Bacillus pumilus: one gene and its partner. The main gene of each other region encodes a partner of the protein of the gene in region 2 in a complex. Links are inferred from orthologs where the notes say so. Each region holds a gene or a part of one and is shown on either strand. Other genes may lie near its edges.

What was found. The genes of interacting proteins can lie anywhere in the genome.
Region 1: the proteins of accB (region 2) and accD are in contact, whole or in part, in a solved structure (PDB 8UXZ), measured with the Escherichia coli proteins. The link is inferred for Bacillus pumilus from one-to-one orthologs.

What each region holds. Positions count from the first base shown.
Region 1 is NZ_CP047089.1:1,433,661-1,437,698, reverse strand. Bases 1-2,922 are described here. They hold accD (acetyl-CoA carboxylase, carboxyltransferase subunit beta), read right to left. Parts: upstream 1,939-2,922; coding sequence 1,063-1,938; downstream 1-1,062. Other genes in these bases: ystJ (NADP-dependent malic enzyme), read right to left, coding at 2,243-2,922; accA (acetyl-CoA carboxylase carboxyl transferase subunit alpha), read right to left, coding at 101-1,078. Outside these bases: more of ystJ, read right to left, coding at 2,923-3,475; dnaE (DNA polymerase III subunit alpha), read right to left, coding at 3,617-4,038.
Region 2 is NZ_CP047089.1:3,086,809-3,091,740, forward strand. What follows is about bases 734-3,625. They hold accB (acetyl-CoA carboxylase biotin carboxyl carrier protein), read right to left. Parts: upstream 2,475-3,625; coding sequence 1,992-2,474; downstream 734-1,991. Other genes in these bases: accC (acetyl-CoA carboxylase biotin carboxylase subunit), read right to left, coding at 734-1,980; GPS65_RS15265 (SpoIIIAH-like family protein), read right to left, coding at 2,671-3,303; spoIIIAG (stage III sporulation protein AG), read right to left, coding at 3,303-3,625. In the rest of the region: GPS65_RS15250 (Asp23/Gls24 family envelope stress response protein), read right to left, coding at 198-605; more of accC, read right to left, coding at 631-733; more of spoIIIAG, read right to left, coding at 3,626-3,974; spoIIIAF (stage III sporulation protein AF), read right to left, coding at 3,967-4,599; spoIIIAE (stage III sporulation protein AE), read right to left, coding at 4,614-4,932. UniProt on the Escherichia coli protein: This protein is a component of the acetyl coenzyme A carboxylase complex; first, biotin carboxylase catalyzes the carboxylation of the carrier protein and then the transcarboxylase transfers the carboxyl group to form malonyl-CoA.

The sequences.
Region 1 (4,038 bases), 1.7 Mb from region 2 along the record:
AAACAAAAGAAAATTATTTTCAAATAGCGCTTACATGAGGACGGTTTTCATGAAAAAAGATGAAAAAAATAAACGCCAGCCAAAAAGGCTGTACGTTTATTTAGTTTACCCCAATATATTGATTTTCAACCGATACTTTCCCGATTGCTTTGTATTTTTGATATCTTTGTTCGACTAGTTCTTCAGGTGTTAGTTTGAGCAAAGATGTAAGTGACTGTTTTAATGTTGTTTCAATGTAGGCTGCTTGTTGTTTCACGTCTCGATGTGCTCCACCTTGCACTTCTTTAATAACATCATCTATAATATCTAATTCTTTTAGGTCTGGAGCCGTAATCTTCATTGATTCTGCAGCTTTTTTCGCAAGTGATGAGTCCTTCCAGAGCAGTGCTGCTGCACCTTCAGGTGAAATCACTGAATACGTTGAATTCTCTAGCATGTATAGGTGGTTTCCTACGCCTAAGCCTAGTGCGCCGCCACTTCCGCCTTCTCCAATGACAATACAGACAACCGGTACACGAAGTCCTGCCATTTCGAATAGGTTTTTCGCAATTGCTTCACTTTGCCCACGTTCTTCAGCTGCTTTACCAGGATAAGCTCCTTTTGTATCAATAAAGCAAATGATCGGACGATTAAATTTATCTGCTTGTTTCATCAAGCGCAGCGCTTTACGGTAGCCTTCTGGATGAGGCATTCCGAAATTACGGCGCAAGTTTTCTTTTGTATCTTTACCGCGCTGATGGCCAATCACTGTAACAGGAAGCCCTTTAAACGTGGCAATTCCTCCAACGATCGCTTCATCATCGCCATAAAAACGGTCACCGTGACACTCGAAAAAGTTGTCAAACAGCTCTTGAATGTAATCGAGAGTTGTTGGGCGCATCGCATGACGAGCAATCTGTACTCTGTCCCACGGCTTTAAATTTGTATAAATGTCTGCTTCAAGTTTGCTCAGACGTGTTTCAAGACGCTCAATTTCTGCACTTAAATCCATTTCTGAGTTTTGTGTGAACTTTTTTAGTTCATCAATTTTCGCTCGAAGTTCAATGACAGGTTTTTCAAATTCTAGTTCTCCAGCCACTCTCGTTCACCTCCTGTGCTGTGTAATGCTAAGATTCGGCCTAATGTTTCTTTCATCTCTGCACGATGAATGACAGCATCCAGCTGTCCATGCTTCAGCAAAAATTCAGCCGTTTGGAAGTCCTCTGGCAGGTCTTCACGAATTGTTTGTTCAATGATTCTACGACCTGCAAACCCAATTAAAGCACCAGGTTCTGCAAAGTTGTAATCACCAAGAGACGCGAAACTAGCTGATACTCCGCCAGTTGTTGGGTTCGTCATCACAGAGATAATCAAACCTTGGTCCTCACTGAACAGTTTTAATGCTGAACTTGTTTTTGCCATCTGCATAAGACTGAGAATTCCCTCTTGCATTCTCGCTCCGCCTGATGCAGTAAAGATGATAAATGGCACCTTGTCCGCTTTTGCTTTCTCAATCGCAAGTGTGATCTTTTCACCAACAACTGAGCCCATGCTACCCATACGGAATGTGGCATCCATGACAGCAATCACAGCACGCTTGCCTTCAATTTCACCTTGACCTGTGACAATGGCTTCATTCAAAGACGTTTTTTCTCTGTCTTTCTCAAGCTTTTCTTCGTAGCCTGGGAATCCGAGCGGGTTTTCTGAGATCAGGTGCCCGTTAAATTCTTCAAATGTGCCTTCGTCAACAAGGCTGTCAATACGCTGTTTTGCATTCATTTGCAAATGCCGGCCGCAATTCATGCAAACACGTAAATTTTTATCTAGTTCTTTGGTGAGCATTATTTTTTTACATTGCGGACATTTGGTCATGATGCCTTCAGGCACATCTTGACTTGCCTGTTCAGAGGGTACAGATGCATATTTTTTCTTTTTACTGAAAATATTTTTAATTGACAAATGACTACCTCCCTTTTTGAAGGGTTTTTTCTTTACACGCACATCCACTATTATAGGACATGTCATAACTGTACCGAAACTATTGTACTTTTTTTGTCAAACGCTGTCATCCTTCATTCAATTTTTTCAGTGGGGAATTGATGAGAAATGAGTATGTGTTTGGGGCGCTGAGCAGTTGATATATGTGAATTGTGAACGTCTACAAAAAAATATCATGTCGGATGAAAAAATTTTCGCGTATGAGAGGAAATGGTGCACGTCTTTCCTCCAATTTCAGAAAGAACGTGCACACTTTTCCAATTGATTATTCGCCGATAATCGTTAATTTTCTTGTTTTTTCAGCGACTTCTTCTGGGTCGACTTTGATTCTTGCAACGCCAGTTTCCATTGCTGCTTTTGCTACTGCTTTTGCTACCGCTGGTGCTACACGTGCATCAAATGGTTCGGGGATGACGTATTCAGCTGACAATTTATCATCTGAAACAAGCGAAGCAATTGCTTCTACGGCTGCAATTTTCATTTCTTCGTTAATGTGAGTTGCACGTACATCTAATGCTCCGCGGAAAATGCCTGGGAATGCAAGTACGTTGTTTACTTGGTTCGGGAAGTCAGAACGGCCAGTTCCTACAACACTTGCGCCTGCTGCATGTGCATCTTCTGGCATAATCTCTGGATTAGGATTCGCCATTGCGAAGATGACAGGATCTTTTGCCATTTTGCCAACCATTTCTTTTGTTAGAGCGCCCGCTACTGAAACTCCGATGAAAACGTCAGCGCCTTCAATCACTTCTTCTAATGAACCTTCTTTACGGTCTTGATTCGTGAATTTAGCTACTTCATTTTTCACTGCATTCATACCGTTCGGGCGGCCTTCGTAAATTGCGCCTTTTGTATCACACATGATGATATCACGTACACCGAAATGATATAGAAGCTTGATAATTGCAATTCCCGCGGCTCCAGCGCCGTTTGCTACCACTTTGATAGAGGACATTGATTTTCCAGACAGTTTCAGCGCATTTACAAGTCCTGCTACTGTCACAATCGCTGTTCCGTGCTGATCATCGTGGAACACTGGAATGTTTGTCTCTTTTTTCAAGCGCTCTTCGATAATGAAGCAGTTTGGAGCTGCAATATCTTCAAGGTTGACACCGCCAAACGTTGGCTCAAGAAGCTTGACTGTTTCAACGATTTTGTCAACATCGTTTGTCGCAAGCGCGATTGGGAAGGCATCAACGCCAGCGAAGCTTTTGAATAATACAGCTTTTCCTTCCATTACTGGAAGAGATGCTTCTGCACCAATATTTCCAAGCCCTAAAACAGCGCTTCCGTCTGTGACAACAGCGACCATATTGCCTTTCATTGTATAATCATACACTTTGCTTGTGTCGTCATAAATATCTTTACATGGTTCTGCAACACCAGGTGAGTAAGCCAAGCTCAAGTCTTTCGCATTTTTCACTTGTACTTTTGATTTTGATTCAAGTTTGCCTTGATTCTCTTTGTGCATATGTAATGCTTCTTCTCTTAATGACATGTGATGAACACTCCTTCAAGTGGAAAATGATTTAATGAATTGCTAAGTTGATAAGCACATACTGGCAGTTTTAAATACACAGAATCTTTAAAATGATAACACAATAGGTGAATTTGTAAAACATATTCAGGCGATTTGTCATCATTTAATCACAACGTTTTGTTCACCGAGCAGCTCTTTTAATTGGAAAATGACAGCATGATCTGCATGAACTTTGTATGCATCTGGAAGTCTCACTGTCTTTTTTTGCTTCTCATAGTACAAATAGACATCTGCTCCCCCGCTGTGCATCGAGATCACCCGCTTTACTTGCTCTAGCAGCTCCTGCGTATGATTTTCTTCTTTCACCCGAATGTAGACAGACTCTTTTCTTTGTGTACCCATCTCTTCAAGCAGAACGGCTTCTTGCACGATGATCTGGCTGCTCTCATTTCTGACATCTATTCTGCCTTCAACATAAAGCATGGCGCCCTCCTCAAGTAAGGGGGACAGCTTTCTAAATTGCTCTGGAAAGACAACGCCTTCCATTTCTCCCGTTTCATCCCCAAATGTCACAAATGCCA
Region 2 (4,932 bases):
AACCACTTTATCCGCTTGTCGTTAAGCCATACAGAGATCATAACATATTTTGACCGTGGTCGCACCAAGATCCATGCGAGCTGTCACGAAAAACGAATCATTCCAAGTATGAGGTCATTATGATTCGGAAATGGCCCAAAAATGGGCTTTAAAAAACCAAAGAGGCGATGCCTCCTTGGTTTCACTTGAACTCTTTTTTACATTTCTTGATCTACTTCAGCCTCAGCTGACTTTGTATCAAATTGAATACCAACGACATGAATATTGATTTCATTAATCGTTAAGGCAGTCATGTTCAAAAGAGTTTGACGAATATTTTCTTGTACAGCAGTGGATACCTTTGGAATGGATAGGCCAAATTCAATCACACAATATACATCGATTGTGATGCCTTCATCAGAGACATCTACTTTCACACCTTTACGGTGATTTTTTTTACCAAAACGTTCTGCTACATCAGCAGCGAAATTGCCGCGCATTTCGGCAATGCCTTCGACTTCTGAAGCGGCGATCCCAGCAATGACTTCAATCACTTCTGGTGCAATTTGCACTTTTCCTAATTGATCTTCATCAAGGTTCATTTCAAGCAAATTGTTTTCTGACACGATCATTCACCTCCGAAAGCTGTGATTATTTCATGATTTGGTATGTTTCTAAAAACTTCGTATTAAAATTACCGCTCACAAATGTTTCATGCTCAAGCAATCTTAGATGGAATGGGATCGTTGTGTAGACTCCTTCAATGACGAATTCTTGAAGCGCGCGTTTCATTCTCGCAATCGCTTCTTCTCTCGTCTTACCATATGTGATCACCTTTGCAATCATACTATCGTAATATGGCGGAATCACATAACCCGGATAAGCGGCAGAATCAACACGAACTCCTAGGCCGCCTGGCGGAAGATACATTTTAATTTCACCAGCTGATGGCATGAAGTTTTTCTCTGGGTTCTCTGCATTAATACGGCATTCGATTGCCCATCCTTCATATACAACATCCTCTTGTGTAAGAGAAAGCTTCTCACCTGATGCCACTTTAATTTGTTCTTTGATCAAATCAACACCTGTGACCATTTCTGTTACAGGATGCTCTACTTGAATACGGGTATTCATTTCCATGAAGTAGAACTTCTCTTCATTATAATCATAAATGAATTCGACTGTTCCAGCACCAGTATATTCAACAGCTTCTGCAGCTTTTACAGCCGCTTCACCCATTTGTTCACGGATGTCTGCATTTAGAGCTGGTGATGGCGTTTCTTCAAGAAGCTTTTGCATTCTTCTTTGGATTGAGCAATCACGCTCTCCTAAATGAATGGTATGACCATGCTGATCTGCAAGCACTTGGATTTCCACGTGTCTAAAGTCTTCAATGAATTTTTCTAAATAGACGCCAGGGTTACCAAAGTTTTGCGCTGCTTCCTGCTGCGTGATGGTGACACCGTTAATGAGCTCTTCTTCGTTACGAGCGACACGGATTCCTTTACCACCGCCGCCGGCAGTTGCTTTTATAATCACAGGATACCCAATACTTGCTGCTGTTGAAACAGCATCATCAAGATCTTTTACAATTCCTTGAGAACCAGGAACAATCGGAACGCCAGCGTCCTTCATTGTTTCCCTTGCGACATCTTTTGTTCCCATTTTGGAAATCGCTGACGGAGTTGGTCCAACAAAGATAACGTTGCATTCCTCGCAAAGCTCTGCAAAGTCTGCATTTTCAGCAAGGAAGCCGTATCCTGGATGAATGGCATCTGTTCCTGTTAATTTTGCTACACTGACAATATTCGTGACATTTAAATAACTATCTTTTGAAGCAGTCGGTCCGATGCAATATGCTTCATCAGCCATTTGAACATGAAGCGCATCGCGATCCGCTTCAGAAAATACCGCAACTGTTTCAATTCCAAGCTCTTTACAAGCGCGGATAATTCTAACTGCGATTTCTCCTCTGTTTGCAATTAATAGCTTTTTAATCATGATCGTACTCCTTACTCTGCTTTCACTAGAAAGAGGGGTTGTCCGAATTCTACAAGCTGACCGTTCTCAGCTAATACTTCGACGATTTCACCTTTTACTTCTGCTTCGATTTCATTAAACAGTTTCATCGCTTCTACGATGCACACAACTGTGTTTTCGTTCACCTTAGAACCTGTTGTCACGTAAGGACCTGCTTCTGGTGAAGATGAAGCATAAAATGTGCCAACCATTGGGGATGTAATTTTATGCAGATTGTCAGACGCAGCTGCCTCTTGTGCAGGGGCTTCGGTCTGAGCTGGAGCTTGTGCTTTAGGAGCTTGTTGAGCTGGAGCTGCTTGGACAGGAGCCACAGATGCTTGTGCCGCAACTTGCTGAACGACTTCTTTATTTTTCTTCAGTTTGATTTTTGCACCTTCGTTTTCGTACGTAAATTCATCAATTGTTGATTCATCAATTAATTTAATCAGTTCATGAATTTCTTCGATTTTTAACATGGATTTGCACCCCTATGTATGGATTTATCTTTTTCTTTATAGGCTAGTACTAAAAGTACATACTATAACCATCTTACAGGAGGATTTCATTGAATTCAACTACTATTGTGGCGAAGCACTTTGCGAGAGCACCTTGGAGAGGGCGTCAAACCGCTTGAAAAAACGCCCTTTTCGGCAAAGGGCGCCTGTTCATTTTTTATTCGTTAGAGGGCTCAAAAGTGACTGCTACATTATCAAGACCTCTCATTTCTTTTGTGACCATATCAATAATGTCGGCCGCTTGGGACTTTGATTTTTTGTCAGAACGAACTGTGATGCTCACTTTATCCCCCTCTGCACTCACTAGCGCATCTTTATAACCTTTTGTTTTAATTAAGGTTTCAAGTTGACGCTCCGTTCCTTCTGCTTCACTAAGCGCTGTCATTTGGTCATACGCTTCGCTTTTTTCTTGTGCTGTTGCATCATCACTAGATACAATTTCGTTGAACTCTTCACGCTGCTTGCTTCGTTTATCTTCAAGCTCTAATCTGTAAGTTGTAAAAAGCTCATCGTCTGTTTGCTCTGATACAGCCTTTCCTTCTTCACCGCTTGTTTCGATATCCTCTTGTTTACCATTTGTTTCTTTGTCAGTGGACTTCTCATCAGCGCCTTTTTCAGTGCCTTTGTCCATTCCTTTTTCTGGTTCAGTCTTTTTCTCTTCCGTTCCTTTTGATTTCATCTCTTCTACTGTCACTGCATTTTCACCTTGTGGAGACATGATATAGTACACACTTAAGACGACAACTAAACTTAGCATCGTTAATAGCCAAACCGTTTGTTTTTTTAACATCATTCCGAATCCTCCTTGATTTTTTTAGGGGCAACAGCCACTCTATGGCTCGGTACATCAAGCACTCGTGTAACCGCTTCAATGATGGTTTTCTTTATTTGAACGTTGTCTACTCCTTGAGCAACAACGAGAACACCTCGAATATCTGGTTTTTTCGTTTGCACGACGACTGGCGTTTCTTCATTGCCATTTTTGATGATGACGATTTCTTCTTCTTTTGTTTGATCGGTGACACTTCGCACGCCGCCTTCTTTATCTGTTTCTTCGGTCGTTGTGCTTTTATTGGATTTGTTTTTTTCAAACACTTTTAAAGAAGTTGCGTCTACATTGACCACAATCGATACATCCTCAACGCCAATAATGGTTTCTAAAATTTCTTTCAGCTGATTTTCGTATTCTTGCTCCACATCTTCAATCGAATTCTTTGATTTACTTGACGATGCCGGCTTGAATACCTCCTGCTCTTGTGAGGTTGTTTTTTTAGAAGCAGGAACAGCAGCTTGTTCTTTGCTTGATGGCGGTGACAAGATCTGACTGACTAACATGAAAGATACGCCGATGATGAATACAAGCAGCAAGTAATGGTGCTTCGTTAATTTTGGTTTCCCTTCACCTTTTTCAGGCGGTTGCAAGAATGATTTCAGCTTTTGTTTCCAGTCCTTGTTATTCATGATCTGCTGCGTCACCTCCCTCAATGTTCAGCGCAATGTGCTCAGGACTCGTATTCCAAACATTCGCAAGCGTCTCTTTCACCCTCTTGATCTCTTTGCTAGAAGATTCAGCGCTTTCCTCCTTTTGCCTGGAGAGATCAATGTCCACCTTTGCCACCGTTTCTACAGCATCACCTGTGAGCGGGGAAAGAACTGCTTTGATGCGAAATTGATCCGCCTCCATATTCTGATCCAGGTGCTCTTCATCTGCCAACACTTCTACGTGTTTCATTTCGTAGCTCTCCTTCTCCAGTGGCTCCTTTGCGCTTTTTTCTAGTTGGACAGCCATTTGCTTTAAAATATATGCACGCTGAGAGGCTTGTATTTCTTTTTTTTCTAAATTCATCTGATTTTTTATTTCTTCTGACTGTGCTTCTTCCTTCCCCTTCATCAATTCTGAGAAAATTTGGTCAGGGTCTGCCCGAAATAAAGCAAAAATTGGATTGAGCATCACCACAATCAACAGGAGGCTGACGACCATTTTGGCATATTTTTGCATGCTTGAATTAGGAAGCAGAAGATCAATGACAATCGCAAATAAGATAAAGAGAATAATACTTGTGATCCATTCCGTGAGAAAACTCAAAAGGTGTCCCCTCCTTACTTCATCATCATGGTCAGGTTGCCAGCAGTAATAATGACGGTAATGCTTAAAAAGAACATGAGCGATACGACAGCAAGTGCAGCAAAGATATAAAGCACACTTTTTGAAATGACATCTAGGCAGCTGATAATTGGACCGCCTCCTAATGGCTGAAGAATGGCTGCGGCAAGCTTATAAATAAGGGCTAAAGAGAGCACTTTGATCGCAGGGAAAGCGGCAATTGATATGAAAATAGCGACGCCAACAAGTCCGACCGTATTTTTAAGTAAGACAGAGGCACTGATGACGGTATCCGTCGCATCTGTAAACATTCTG